One region of the Paenibacillus wuxiensis genome, then DNA from elsewhere that is predicted to be linked to it. Evidence: predicted binding sites of a transcription regulator. Region 1 holds the regulator's gene; the other holds the start of a gene.
The links. The regulator NrdR, encoded in region 1, represses ribonucleotide reductase genes. The targets are predictions, from matches to a motif close to AACACNATATATNGTGTT.
Positions count from the first base shown of each region.

Region 2: a site for NrdR is predicted at 2,549-2,566, ahead of ABN764_RS16735 (anaerobic ribonucleoside triphosphate reductase). Genes of this name have one in related genera too.

Region 1 is NZ_JBEFZI010000011.1:144,053-151,326, reverse strand. Features, by position in the region: gene polA (DNA polymerase I) at 1-838, shown strand, start outside; gene mutM (DNA-formamidopyrimidine glycosylase) at 938-1,771, shown strand; gene ABN764_RS24150 (MntP/YtaF family protein) at 1,915-2,655, shown strand; gene coaE (dephospho-CoA kinase) at 2,685-3,281, shown strand; gene ABN764_RS24140 (lytic transglycosylase domain-containing protein) at 3,278-3,865, shown strand; gene ABN764_RS24135 (alpha/beta-type small acid-soluble spore protein) at 3,933-4,154, opposite strand; gene nrdR (transcriptional regulator NrdR) at 4,283-4,762, shown strand; gene ABN764_RS24125 (hypothetical protein) at 4,994-5,281, opposite strand; gene ABN764_RS24120 (energy-coupling factor transporter transmembrane component T family protein) at 5,368-6,153, opposite strand; gene ABN764_RS24115 (ABC transporter ATP-binding protein) at 6,140-7,274, opposite strand, start outside.
Region 2 is NZ_JBEFZI010000007.1:48,450-55,723, forward strand. Features, by position in the region: gene cymR (cysteine metabolism transcriptional regulator CymR) at 1-183, shown strand, start outside; gene ABN764_RS16720 (cysteine desulfurase family protein) at 286-1,488, shown strand; gene ABN764_RS16725 (PRC-barrel domain-containing protein) at 1,638-2,120, shown strand; gene ABN764_RS16730 (YrzR-like zinc ribbon domain) at 2,168-2,383, shown strand; gene ABN764_RS16735 (anaerobic ribonucleoside triphosphate reductase) at 2,628-4,517, shown strand; gene nrdG (anaerobic ribonucleoside-triphosphate reductase activating protein) at 4,520-4,999, shown strand; gene ABN764_RS16745 (AI-2E family transporter) at 5,069-6,133, shown strand; gene ABN764_RS16750 (SwmB domain-containing protein) at 6,355-7,274, shown strand, end outside.

The DNA of each region.
Region 1 (7,274 bases):
AACGGGCAATGTCCACACTTACTTCCGTCAGACCATTACAGCGACCGGACGGCTAAGCAGCCAATATCCGAACCTGCAGAATATTCCCGTTCGGCTTGAGGAAGGACGCAAGATTCGTCAGGCGTTTGTTCCTTCGGAGAAGGGATGGCATATCGTTGCTGCCGACTACTCTCAGATTGAGCTTCGTGTATTGGCTCATATCTCGGGAGACGAGAAGCTGAAGGAAGCTTTCCTGCATGACATGGACATTCATACGAAGACCGCGATGGACGTATTCGGTGTATCTCCTGAGCAGGTTGATGCGAATATGCGCCGTTCGGCGAAGGCGGTTAACTTCGGGATTGTATACGGGATTAGTGATTACGGATTGTCTCAGAACTTGAATATTACGCGCAAGGAAGCAGCGCAGTTTATCGAGCAGTATTTCGCTGTATTCCAAGGCGTTAAGCAGTATATGGAAGACATCGTGAAGCTCGCTCGCCAAGACGGCTATGTGAAGACAATGCTGGAGCGCAGACGGTACTTGAAGGATATTCATGCTTCCAACTTCAATCTGCGTTCATTCGCAGAGCGGACGGCGATGAATACTCCGATTCAAGGAACAGCCGCAGATATAATTAAACTCGCCATGGTTCAGATGGATGCTCGTATGCGCGAAGCGGGACTGAAGAGCCGCATGCTGCTGCAAGTACACGATGAATTGGTATTCGAGGTTCCAGATGAAGAGATGGAGACGATGTTGAAGCTTGTTCCTGAAGTAATGGAATCGGCTATTGAGCTCTGTGTTCCGCTGCGAGCAGATGTAAACAGCGGCGAGAATTGGTATGAAGCGAAGTAGAACGTAAGCCAAGGCGGTGAGCGAGATCGACGTAATAACCGCCAGCCTACATGAGAGCGGCTTTTTCGGTATAATGAATATATCAAGAGGTGATTGGACATGCCGGAATTGCCGGAAGTAGAAACAGTCAAACAAACATTAAATACATTAGTCGCTGGAAAGCGGATTGAGCGGGTAACGGTTACGCTGCCTCGTATTATCCAGCGGCCGTCAGAAATAGAGCAATTTTGTGATGCATTGAAGGGTCACACGATCGAACGGGTTGAGCGCAGGGGCAAGTTCTTGCGGATCCTGCTGGATGGGCTTGTTCTTGTATCCCATCTGCGTATGGAAGGACGCTACGGCGTATATGCTGCTAATGAGCCAGTTGAGAAGCATACGCATGTTATTTTCCATTTCGATGACGGTACCGAGCTGCGTTATAAGGATGTCCGCCAATTCGGCACGATGCATCTATTCGCAGCAGGTGAGGAATGGGAGCAGCCTCCACTTCATAAGCTGGGAGTAGAACCCTTGTCTCCGGAATTTACCGTCGAACGCTTCGCGGAAGCGATGAGAAGACGGCGCAGCTTTATTAAGCCAGTCCTGCTGAACCAGCACATCGTAGTAGGAATCGGAAATATTTATGTGGATGAAGCTCTGTTCAGAGCAGGCATTCACCCGAATCGTGCGGCAGATGAGCTTACGGATGAAGAGTACGCGCTTCTGCATCGCGCGATTATTGATACCCTTAAGGAAGCGGTTGAAGCTGGCGGCTCCTCTATCAAGTCATATGTGAATGGCCAAGGGGAAATGGGGATGTTCCAGCATCAGCTGCAAATGTATGGACGTCAAGGGCAACCTTGTGTTCAATGCGGCAGTATCATTGAGAAGACAGTAGTCGGCGGTCGGGGTACCCATTACTGCCCGGTATGCCAGCATCATTCTAAGTAATGGAAACCTAGGTAAACTGAAAAGTTGAATAAGCACTCTTATCCACTCTTGCCCATATGATATGGTAAATCGGGATTCCTAAGCTGTGAGTTGTACGCTAGTTTGCACTAGCTTGGGAACTGCCTAGCGGGAGGGAACGGTAGTTGCTTATTCATACAGTATCTTTGTTCATCCTGGCTTTTGCATTGAGTCTGGATAGCTTCGGAGTAGGAATGACCTACGGATTGCGCCGGCTCCGCATCCCTTGGACTTCAATTGCTGTCATTGCATGCTGCTCTGGACTGGTCATTCTACTGTCGATGCAAGTAGGAAACTTGCTTATTCAGTATGTATCTCCTGCTGTAGCTCAATGGATCGGATCACTTATTCTTGTCGGGATTGGCTGTTGGGCTATCCTGCAGCTGCTTCGCTCATCGCACGATGAGGATGCTCGGTTGGATCAGATAGCAAGCAGTGAACATGCGGCAGCAGATCAGATGCATGTATCAGCAGTTGTTCAATCCTCTTCAGTTCCATCTATTCCGATGGGGGATGAGCCGCGGCAAGTGGTGCACATTCAATTGAAGAGCCTTGGCGTTGTCATTCAAATATTGAAGACTCCAAGCGCTGCGGACATGGATCGTTCAGGCACCATTAGTGCAGTAGAGGCTGCATGGCTTGGAGTCGCGTTGTCGTTGGATGCATTTGGAGCGGGTATAGGGGCTGCGCTGTTAGGCTATCCTGCACTCATGACCGCGATTGTTATCGCCTTATTCAGCGGCATATTTCTGCGATTCGGCATTCATATTGGGATTGCATTCGCAGGCGCGCGATGGATTGGGAAGTTGTCATTTGTGCCAGGCCTGATGCTAATTATAATGGGGATTATTAAGCTGCTGACGTAAGCGGCATTATTATAGAATGAGGTGAAGGCATGAACATCGGGTTAACCGGAGGCATCGCTTCCGGCAAGAGCACCGTCTCCCGATTACTAGTGGAGCGAGGCGCTCTGCTGGTTGATGCTGATAAGATTGCCAGGGAAGTCGTTCTCCCTGGCAGTCCCGTGTTGGAACAAATTGCGGTGCATTTCGGATCGGACATGCTGCTTGCGGACGGAACGCTCAATCGGAAGCGATTAGGGGAGGTTGTCTTTGCAGATGAGACAAGTCGCAAAGCGTTAGAAAGCATCACCCACCCGGCTATCCGGAAGGAAATCCAGCGTCAAATGCATCAATATGAGATGGACTATCCAGAACGTCTTGTTGTCGTTGATATTCCGCTCCTGTATGAGTCAGGTCTAAGCGAGATGTTCGATTCGATATTGGTAGTGTATGTTCCAAAAAGTGTTCAATTACAGCGTCTAATGGAACGGGACGGTTGGAGCGAGCGCGAAGCTGAACAGAGGCTGAATGCTCAGTGGAGTATGGAGAAAAAGCGAGAGCTGGCGGACATTATTATCGACAATAGCGGTTCGCTGGAAGATACGATCAAGCAGCTCGACCATTTCTGGTCGGAGAAAGGCTTGCCATGAATCGTATGATGAAAATGCTCCGCAAAAAGAGAGTGCTATTGCTGTTGTTTTTGGGCATGCTGTTCTTGCTGTTCGTTCAGTCGCAATGGCTGGGGAGATGGATGTACCCGATTGCATATGAAGCCGAGATTCGCAAATATGCAGCTCAATATGATGTAGATCCTCTGCTTGTGGCTGCTATCATTCGAGTGGAGACGAACTTCCAAGCGGGGCGCGAATCTCGTAAGGGAGCGATTGGAGTCATGCAGCTGATGCCGGAAACGGCTACATGGGCGATGGAGCAGCTGAAGATGAATAATCGTTGGTCTTTGGACGAATTGAAAAATACGGCCGACCCGAATATTCTTATTGGCACATGGTATCTAAAATCGCTGCATAAGCAATTCAATGAGAATTGGATAGCGGCGATCGCCGCTTACAACGCGGGTCCTGGCAATGTGAACAAATGGATTCGCAACAAAGTATGGGACGGACGCTATGACACAGCCAAGCAGCAAATCCCATATGGGGAAACAAAGTTGTACGTACAGCGTGTTATCCATTATTATGATAAGTATAAAAACATCTACCCGAAAATGAAGTAGAACGAAGAAGAAGCATCGGACAAGCCGATACCGTTATCGCGCATGATGTCCGACGCTTCTTCCGTCATTATTTGTATTGACCTGCAAGAGATTGTTCAGCGATTTGGACAAGGCGCTTCGTGATGTAACCACCGATAGAACCCGTGTCACGAGTTGCCATGTTGCCATAGTATCCGTCAGATGGGATGGCAATGCCCAACTCTTGTGCGATCTCGAACTTCATTTGTTCAAGAGCTGCTGTCGCTTGAGGTACGACCAAGTTGTTGCTGGAACGATTGTTTTGGCTCATTTGATTCACCTCCTTGCGGTTGGTAATTGTATTGTGTGCATTCTTTCAAAGATCATTACAGGTAACCACTGGTAACTTTTTAAAAAGTGAATTGTGATAAACATCAAGAGTAGAACGGAGGAACGAAAATGAAGTGTCCTTATTGTGACCACTTAGGAACAAAGGTACTTGATTCTCGTCCAGCGAACGACAATAAGTCTATTCGCCGCAGGCGGGAGTGCGAGCTGTGTAGCAGACGCTTTACTACATTCGAGATGGTGGAGGAGACTCCGCTCATCGTTATTAAGAAGGATGGAAGCAGGGAAGAGTTCAGTAGGGATAAGATGCTGCGCGGACTTATTCGTGCCTGTGAGAAGCGTCCCGTATCTGTGGAACGGCTGGAGATGATTGCTTCGGAGGTCGAGAAGCAGCTGCGAGATACCGCCCATGCGGAGGTAGACAGCCGTGTCATCGGTGATTTCGTCATGGAGCAGCTCTATCCAGTAGATGAAGTTGCTTATGTGCGGTTCGCATCGGTCTATCGTCAGTTCAAGGATATCAGCATGTTTATGAAGGAACTGAATCATCTTCTGTCGAAGAACGCCCTTGGCGAACATCCAGATAAATAGTTTAAACAAGCTCGGAAAACCCCTCAAGCAGTAAACTGTTTGAGGGGTTCTTTGTATTTTATCGAGCAATCAAGTGTGGATTGATGGATAGGTGCAGATCCACATTGCAGACGACTTTCCATCGTAGCGGGCATTTTCCCCGATTTGAGGAGCCAGAGCGCTATCTTGATATAGTTAGTGAGTTTTTCGTGCAAATAAAAACTCCCTCAAACATTTGAGGGAGAATAGACGTTAAAAAATAATTCTTCTACGGGTATCAAGCAGCACGATAGCAAGGAGATCGAAGAGCACCAACGGCAAGATGAAAGGGAAAAATGAAGTGTGTACTTTTCCCGCATGCTTTACGGAGTTGACCTTTAAGTACACTCTCTTTTTATCTACTTTCACGATGGTGCCTGTATATATGTTACCGTTTTTGGCCTTTATCTTTACGAATTTTTTCAAGAACTTTACACTTTTGGAGTAATGGGGGGATAACGTCTTAGACGTAATCTTCTTAGGCGTGATTTTTTTAGGCATAGAAAGACCTCCTTTTCGCATAATAGCGGAACACACAATGTGCTTAGATATGTTATGCAGGATGTACGAAAAGGGTGTCATATGTGTCACAATTGTCCTTGATACCATTGTACGAACCCGAGTTTCCAGGATACGTAGTAGCATAACGCGATTCCGCCTAGCAGAAGGAAGAGTAAGGCCCAATCCTTCCATGTAACTCGAAGCTTCACATAATAAGCTCTTCCACGTCGGCCTGTGAATCCCTTCGATATCATGGCGGCAGCTACACGCTCCGACTTGCGGATAGCTGAAGCGAGCAGTGGAATTGCATAACGCTTCCATGCCCGCAGCTTGCTCTTCCAGCCACGCTCCCGTTCTATGCCTCGCATGCGGTGGGCATCCTGTATGATGCGCAGTTCTTCCTTGAAGAAGGGGAGGAAGCGATAGCCTGCCAGAATACCGTATGCCCACTTGGGCGACAGCTTGCATTGCTGCATCAGGCTCAGCATGAAGCGAACAGGATCTGTCGTCAAGATGAAGATGAGCGACAAGGCGGAGAAGATAAGCACTCTGAGTCCGAGTGATATTGCCTGCTGGAACGTGGCCTCCGTAATGATGAACGACCCCCACTGCCATAGAATGGCACTTGAAGCGGGATCGGCAGAACGCGGGAAGACGAGAGCCGTCCACACGTAGCCGATGCCCATAATGAGGAAGGGGCAGAAGCTAAGCAGCCATTTACGCCATGATATGTTCCCTAATAGGAATGTAAATAGAACGATGTAGACAAGTGCTGCAAGCGGTGTAACCGGATCGAACGTCAACGACAGCATAATAACCGCTATAATGATCGCAAGCCCCTTAATGCTTGGATTCCAATCACGGAGTATCAGGATGATCTCCTCCTTCGATACCTGTCGTCTGTGCAAGTAAGCGAAATGTCACCGCGAAGTTCATCGGCATACGCAGATGACACTTCTCCACGAGCTCAGGGTGCTCCTTCCACAGCTTGGAAGGGCTGCCGTCAAACTGTATGCAACCTTCATCTAGCACAATAATTCGGTCGGCATAGTTCTGAACCCACTCCATATCATGCGTGATCATCAGGACAGTTGCGCCTGCTTGGGTTCGTGCTTGCAGGGTGTCCATCAGCTGCTTGGATGTATAAGAATCTTGTCCATATGTCGGCTCATCGCATAACAATAGCTGTTGGCTGTCGGTAAGAACGGAAGCGACACTAAGTCTTCGCTTCTGTCCTTGGCTGATGGAGAAGGGATTGGCATTGGCAACCTTGTTCAAGCGGAAGCGTGTCAAGGCTTCTCCGACATGCTGCTGTACTTCTTCTTCGCTCAGAAGCTGCAAGCGCATCCCGAATGCAAGTTCATCGAACACGGTATCAGTAATGAACTGATGCTCTGGATTCTGGAATACATATCCGATGAAGGCTCTCAGCTCCCGCTCTGCATATCGATGAAGAGGCATGCCATTCAGAATGATTTGACCTTCATCCGGCTGTGTCAATCCAGATAAGAGGGAGGCGAGGGTAGATTTCCCAGCTCCGTTTGGACCAACAAGTGCTACCCATTCCCCTGAATGCAGAGTAAGGGACACGTGATCGAGGATTACTCTCCCTTTACGCCGATAGACAAGGTTGTTCGCTTGCAAGACTTCCTCAGGCTTTCGTGGGGAACCGTTCGATTGAGCTGATGTTAGGATGCGCATCACATCCTGCTGTGCTAATTTAGGGAGCGACAGCAGCAGGTTCAGCAGATCCTCGTCGGTTAGTGCGGGTTCTGCGGACTCGAGACGCTGATGAACGGACTGCTCATCATAATTGCTGAAATCGAAAATGTTACTACTATCGTCATCGTTGCTGCTATCGCTACTGTTGCTGCGATTAAACCACTCACGGATGAATTGCTGCAGTTCCAGCGCTTGCGGAAGCCAGATACCGCGTGACTTGGCTTCAGCTGCATGATGCTTGAAGTAGGAGACAGGAAGACCGTCAAAGACG
Region 2 (7,274 bases), on a different contig from region 1:
ATTCGCGTGCTGGAAGGGCCAATCTCCCCAGTCGACTTCACGGAAGAGGATGATCCGGCTAAGCGTGACTTGTGGCTGCGTATCCGGGACAGCATTGCGCAGGTGCTTGATTCCACGACTCTTGCCGATCTGGTTAACTTTAAGGACGTGGGAAGCCAGGACAGCTACATGTTCTATATTTAGACGATGGATGGACAGCAAGCTATAGGTTGACGACCACTTATCTTGAGAGAGAAGTTTGATATTGTTATTTGTCATACGGATTAGCAGAAACGAGGGAATACAATGGAACGCATCTATTTTGACCATGCAGCGACAACTCCGCTTCATCCGGACGTACTTCAAGCCATGACCGACAGTATGCATCAAGTGTTCGGAAACGCTTCCAGCGTTCATGCGTTCGGACGTGAAGCGAAGCTCGCCTTGAATCAAGCTCGCGATCATATTGCCGCCCAGTTGGGCTGCCAGCCGCAGGAGCTTGTCTTCACGAGTGGAGGAACGGAAGGGGATAATGCTGCCATCTTCGGTGCAGCATGGTCTGCCTGGCTGCAGCAATCGTCAGAAACTGCTGCTCAACAAGGTAGCAGTGGCGATGCATCCGCACGCAAGCCGCATATCGTGACGACTCAATTGGAGCATCATGCAGTGCTGCATGCATGCGAGCGCTTGGAGCAGTTGGGCTTCGAGGTTACTTATGTTGCGCCGGATCAGATGGGTCGAGTATCGGTTGAGGCAATTGAAGCTGCACTGCGCCCGCATACTTGTCTCATTAGTGTCATGTATGGCAACAACGAGGTGGGCACGCTTCAGCCGATAGAAGAAATTGGCCGCTTGGCACGTGAGCGTGGCATTCTGATGCATACGGATGCTGTTCAGGTGCTCGGCCATTTGAAGCTCGAACTGCGCGCTTTGCCGGTTGACTTCGCCAGTTTCTCTGCCCATAAGATTAATGGCCCCAAGGGAGTAGGCGTTCTCTATGCTCGCGCAGGTGTTCACTGGGATCCTCTGCTGTATGGTGGAAGCCAAGAACGCAAGCGCAGAGCAGGGACGGAGAATGCAGCAGGGATTGCCGGAATGGCGAAGGCAATGGAGATAGCGAATGGCTCACTTCCAGCGAAGCTGGAGGAACTAGCGCAGGTGCGCAGCACGCTGTGGACAGAGTTGTCAGCAGTTCTCGGCGATCGAGTGGTCATGAATGGCCATCCTACTGAGCATTTGCCTCATATATTGAATGTCAGTTTCTTGGATGTGCCTACGGAGACAATGCTGATGAATTTGGACTTGGCGGGAATTATGGCATCGAGCGGATCTGCCTGCACATCAGGCTCGCTTGAATTGTCGCATGTGCTAGAGGCTATGGATTTACCAGATGAGCGCAAGAGAACGGCTGTACGATTCAGCTTCGGTTTGGGCAATACTAGGGAAGAGGCTGCTTGCGCTGCGCAACAAATTGCAACCATCGTATCACGTGTTCGTACTAGACAGTAAGGGAACTGTCACAGCGTGAAAGGAGGGGCGTTTGAAGATAACGCGGCATGTTGGCCGGGGACGTACGTGAAATGAGAATCTCCCTGATTCTGATGAGGAACGTCCTGCATTTTGAAGTGAATGCCGTTAGCTGAAGAGGGGGCCCCGATATGAAGCTGTTGGAACTAATCGGCCTTCCCGTATACGGAATCGAGACGGGGAAGCGGTTGACCAAGGTAAAGGATATCCGCATATCGAATGATTGGACTATCACACATATAGAGCTTGAAGGTCGTTCCCGCAAGGGATCACCACCTCCTTCTGTGAGCTGGGAAGAGGTAACGGCTTGTGGTGAGGATGCAATAATGATCGCGAATGATACAGCCATCCGGCATACGGAGGCTATCCATATAGAGAGGGCTTTCTTGACAGGGAATGGAGCGTTGAAGGATTTGCCTGTCATGACAAGTGAAGGATCGCAATTAGGATGGGTCGCCGATGTTTATTTTCAGCCAAATATGGGTAACCAAGTAACAGGTCTGGAAATTTCAGACGGTTTGCTGTCTGACTTGTTGGAAGGCAGACGGCGGATAGATGGGACAAGCCGCTTGAAATGGGGATCAGATGTTATCATCTTCGAGGATGGCGGATAACCTGAACGGTACGAACAAATTAGTCAATGGACGGAATGGTGAATACGATGTTGCGATGCCCGAATTGCAATTCCAAAGATATCGGGAAAATTGGTTCCCACCAATTTTATTGCTGGGGATGTTATATAGAGCTGACGGTGAACGGTGACAAGATGTCTGTTTACCAGGTCGAAGAGGATGGCACATTAAGCTCTCTGGATGACTTGTTTTTTGGTGATGAATTTGCTGCACCTTCGTTCCCAGAGGCGCAGGCTTCATCGTAAGGGTCAGGCAGAAATATCCACCATATGGAACATGAGCGCTCGTAATCGCCTTGTAGAGGCGATTGCGGGCGCTTTTTGCATGGTCGGCCATTTGTCCGTGATGAATCTCATATTGTGAGAAAAAGAGTTCGTTCATAATGCATATTGTGCTCATTTTCAAATAACAACACTAGATATAGTTAACATAGACAAATTGCACTGAAAATGATGGTACATAAAGAGAAAGGAATGAGTTGATATGACGATGGTATCCATGAAACGGACGAACGCAGTATGGGATCGGAGCAAACGGACCAGCACAGAGCGGCTGACGGCATCGCTGCATGAGATTGTTGACGGTGGCAATCAGGATCTGATGCAGGAAAATGCGAATGTAGATGGAAGATCGCCAATGGGTATGATGGGGAAGATCGCTAGCGAAAGCGCACGCTGGTATGCGGTTCAACATCTGCTGTCTGCAGACGTAAGAGATGCAGTGGAGCAGAACTTGATGTATCCACATGATCTTGATTTCTATGCTTCCGGTACGACAACGTGCTGCCAGATTCCTCTGGGCAAGATGTTGAAGCAGGGGTTCAACACAGGTCATGGATATATGCGCGAGCCGCAGGATATTAAGAGCGCGCTTGCGCTGGCATCGATTATATTGCAGGCGAACCAAAACCAGCAGCATGGCGGACAGGCGTATCCGATGTTCGATTATGATGTGGCCCCTTATGTGCGCAAGACATTCAATCGCCATATTCGCTATATGGAATCACTGCCGCTGCAAGCAGACTTCGATCTAGAGACAGAGGCGTGGAGACTAACGGAGCGTGACGTATATCAGGCTTGCGAGGCATTCATTCATAATGCGAACTCGATGCATTCTAGAGGCGGCGGGCAGGTACCGTTCATTTCATTGAACTATGGCACGGACACCTCTGTGGAGGGGAGAATGCTGATTAAACAGTTTCTTCTCGCAACGCAGGCTGGTCTCGGCAGAGGAGAAACACCTATCTTCCCGATTCAAATATTCAAAGTGAAGAAAGGCGTCAACTTCGATCCTGCTGATCCGAATTATGATCTGTACCAGCTTGCCTTGCAAACGACAGCGCAGCGGCTGTTCCCTAACTTTGCCTTTCTCGATGCTCCGTTCAATGCGCAGTACGATAACGGCACACCCGAGAGCGAGGCATGCTACATGGGCTGCAGAACGCGCGTAATGGGCAATGTGAACGGGGACGAAACGGCGATCGGCAGAGGGAACTTGTCATTTACCTCTTTGAATCTTGTTCGCCTTGCTATGATGTCGTCCAGTGTGGATGATTTCTTTGGCCGATTGGACTCACTTCTGTCCTTGACAGTGAAGCAGTTGAGGGAGCGATTCGACTATCAATCGAAGAAGCAGGTGCGTGACTTTGCTTTTCTTATGAAGCAAGGGGTATGGCGCGGAAGCGAGGACTTGCAACCCGAGGATGAGCTGGGAGATATCCTGAAGCAGGGGACACTTAGTGTTGGCTTTATTGGACTTGCTGAGGCGCTTGTAGCGCTTGTTGGTTCCCATCATGGCCAGTCTGAGGATGCACGCAAGCTAGGCATGCGCATCGTGTCTCATATGCGTATGCGAATGGATGAGGCGATTGAAGCGACAGGTCTTAATTTCTCCTTAATCGCGACGCCGGCTGAAGGTCTATCGGGTAAATTTACGAGCCGGGATCGAGATGATTTTGGAGTGAGACAAGGAATTACGGATCGGAAATATTACACCAACTCGTTTCATGTACCCGTCTATTACTCGTTGAAAGCAATCGACAAGATTCAAATCGAAGGGCCGTTCCATGAGCTGTGCAATGCCGGGCATATCACGTATGTTGAGCTGGATGGAAGCGCGAAAGCCAACCCACAGGCACTTGACCGTATCGTGCGTGCAATGGCGATGAGCGGGATTGGGTATGGTTCTCTTAATCATCCTGTTGATCGCTGTCGTACATGCGGCCATCAAGATACGATTGAAGATAGCTGTCCGATGTGTGGAAGCTCAGGTTCGCAGATTGAGCGCATTCGCCGCATTACCGGTTATTTGGTAGGGGATATGGACAAGTGGAACTCTGCGAAGCGGAAGGAAGAGACGGAGCGGGTGAAGCATCGATGAGTATGCGTGTTCTATCTATTTTGCATGACAGTGTCGTTGACGGCGAAGGGCTGCGTACAGTTGTGTTCTTCAGCGGCTGCCCCCATCAGTGCGAGGGGTGTCATAACCCGCAATCGTGGAACATGATGAACGGCACGGAAATGAGTGTAGCGGAGGTGGCAGCCGAGTTGCTGTCCAATCCGCTTACGGATGTCACACTGTCCGGTGGAGAACCGTTCATGCAAGCAAAGGAAGTGAAGGAATTGACCCGGCTACTGCGTCAGTCGGGTCGACATATATGGGTATATACGGGATATACGGTGGAGCAGCTGCTTGAAAGAGGAACAGCTGACCAGCAAGAGCTGCTTCGCTGTGTGGATGTATTGGTTGATGGTCCGTTCATAGCGGAGCGCCGTTGTCCAGGACTTCCCTTCCGCGGCAGTGACAATCAGCGCATATGGCGGATGGAGGAAGGGATACCAGTTGGATTAATTTCTCTCTAGGCTACACATACTTTACTGTATTGCAAGCATTCTACATCACAAGCGTACATGAACGGAGTGTGTAATACAGTGGAGCGTTTTTGGAAGAACCGTCTTTTTGTAATGGCTATCTATTGTCTGCTTGGTCTTATCATCCTCTATTTTCTATTTATGATGAAACCTCTTATCGGGCATGTATACGGCTTCCTCAAGGCCGTGCTTGCCCCCTTCTTCGTGGCCATGATCATTGCCTATGTGTTAAATCCGATCGTAATCCTGCTCAATGAGCGGAAAGTGCCGCGAACGATGGCAGTGCTGCTTATTTATGCAGTGTTTATTGCGGTAGTTACCGTGATTTTAGTCAATATCATCCCCATGCTGGTGAAGCAGCTTGCTGAGCTTAACAATCAGATGCCCCACCTAAATGCGAAGGCGGAACAGATGATGGACGGGGTTAGCAAGACGATGCCGTCATCTGTACGTTCCGGATTAAATGACTCCATTTATGCTCTAGAGGAGCGTATAGGCAAAGCGATATCGGACTTTATGGAGAATATTGGGGCCGCCATTAATTTGCTATTCATTGCGCTTATCGTACCATTCCTCATTTTCTACATATTGAAAGATTTTGACGTATTCGAGAGGGCGGTAATAGCTTATGTGCCGCGTTCGCATCGCAAGCATACGGTGATGCTATTTAGAGAAATTGATGCTGCACTAGGAAGCTACGTCCGGGGTCAATTTCTCGTATGCCTTATTATCGGTGTGCTTGCATATATCGGCTATTGGATAATTGGCATGCCCTATGCGCTCCTGCTTGCGTTATGTGTAGCCGTGTTCAATATTATTCCTTATCTCGGGCCATACTTCGGTGCTGCTCCCGCACTTATCTTCGCAGCGACGGTATCGCTCAAAATGGTTATTTTTGTCATTTCTGTAAATACCATCTGCCAAATTGTAGAGGGGAATATTATTTCTCCACAGATCGTGGGCAAGACGCTTCATATGCATCCGTTGACGATCATTTTCGCCCTGCTAGTGGGCGGGGAGATTGCTGGAGTTGTGGGGCTAATCCTTGCGGTTCCTTTCTTTGCAGTCGTAAAAGTAATCTGTCAGCATATTGTAGCCTATCAAATCCGAAGAAAGACAGTGTGAGCATTTATCGGTAGTGGAGGGAAATCACGGGAACGGAATATCCTACTTAAGACCTATTTTTCAGAAAGTTTCGCAATTATGAACAACAAATATGTTGTTCGGCGCGTTTAAAGAATTGGATACGGCGGTAATTAAGGATGGACGCCGTATATTTTATTCGTGAAACTATGCGAAGCTGCGTCCTGGGGAACGAACGGGGAATTAAGGGAGGAGAGTTCTACGTGAAACGAACACTTGCGATATTGCTCACCATTGCTTTAGCGATGGAACTTTCTGCGAATGCCGCAATGGCATTGCCGCAGACAGACTCAAGCACAGTGCTTAAAGACTCAGTGAAAGATAAAATAGAGGGCTTGAAAACAATTAAGGTGGCATCCATGTCTCCAGCTGCTGGAGCGACGGATGTCAATGTCGGAACTGAACTTATTCTTACATTTACTAGTGAAGTGGAAAAAGGAAGCGGGAACATCACCGTAAGAAAGAAAAATGGCGATAAGGTAGAAGATGTTGCAGTAGACGGCAGCCAAGTTCGGCTCGATGATACGAAGAAAAAAGCAACGATTACGCTATCCAAGTCGTTGGAGTCTGGGACTTCCTATCGGGTTCAAGCTGATTTCGGTACGTTCAAGTCTGGCAGCTCTGAGTTCCTGGGTATTTATGACCCTACGGAGTGGACGTTCACGACAGCAGCTGATACTGGAGCGCCTCAGTTGGATACGGTATCGCCAGCGATCGGGCAACGGGACGTCCGTGTGGATTCCAAGCTTGTGTTGACTTTCAAGGAGAAGGTATGGAAGCAATCCGGCGGGAGCGTCATTATGAAGCAGGCGAAGGACGGCAAAGTGCTCGAAGCGCTGCCGATGTCTTCTAACCGGGTTACGGGAGACGGAACAAATACAATTACGATTGATCCCGTTCAACAATTGAAGCCAAATATGGATTACACGATCGAGATTGCGGCAGATTCTCTGCGCAATGCAAGTGGGAAGTCTTATGCTGGATTGAATACATGGAAATTCACAACAGGCAATCCGGATACAGTGGCTCCATCGTTGAAGTCCGCTGCGCTGAGCAAGGTGGACACGATTCGCTTAACGTTCGACAAGGAATTGAAGAAGACCTCGGTTCCACCAGCTGCAAG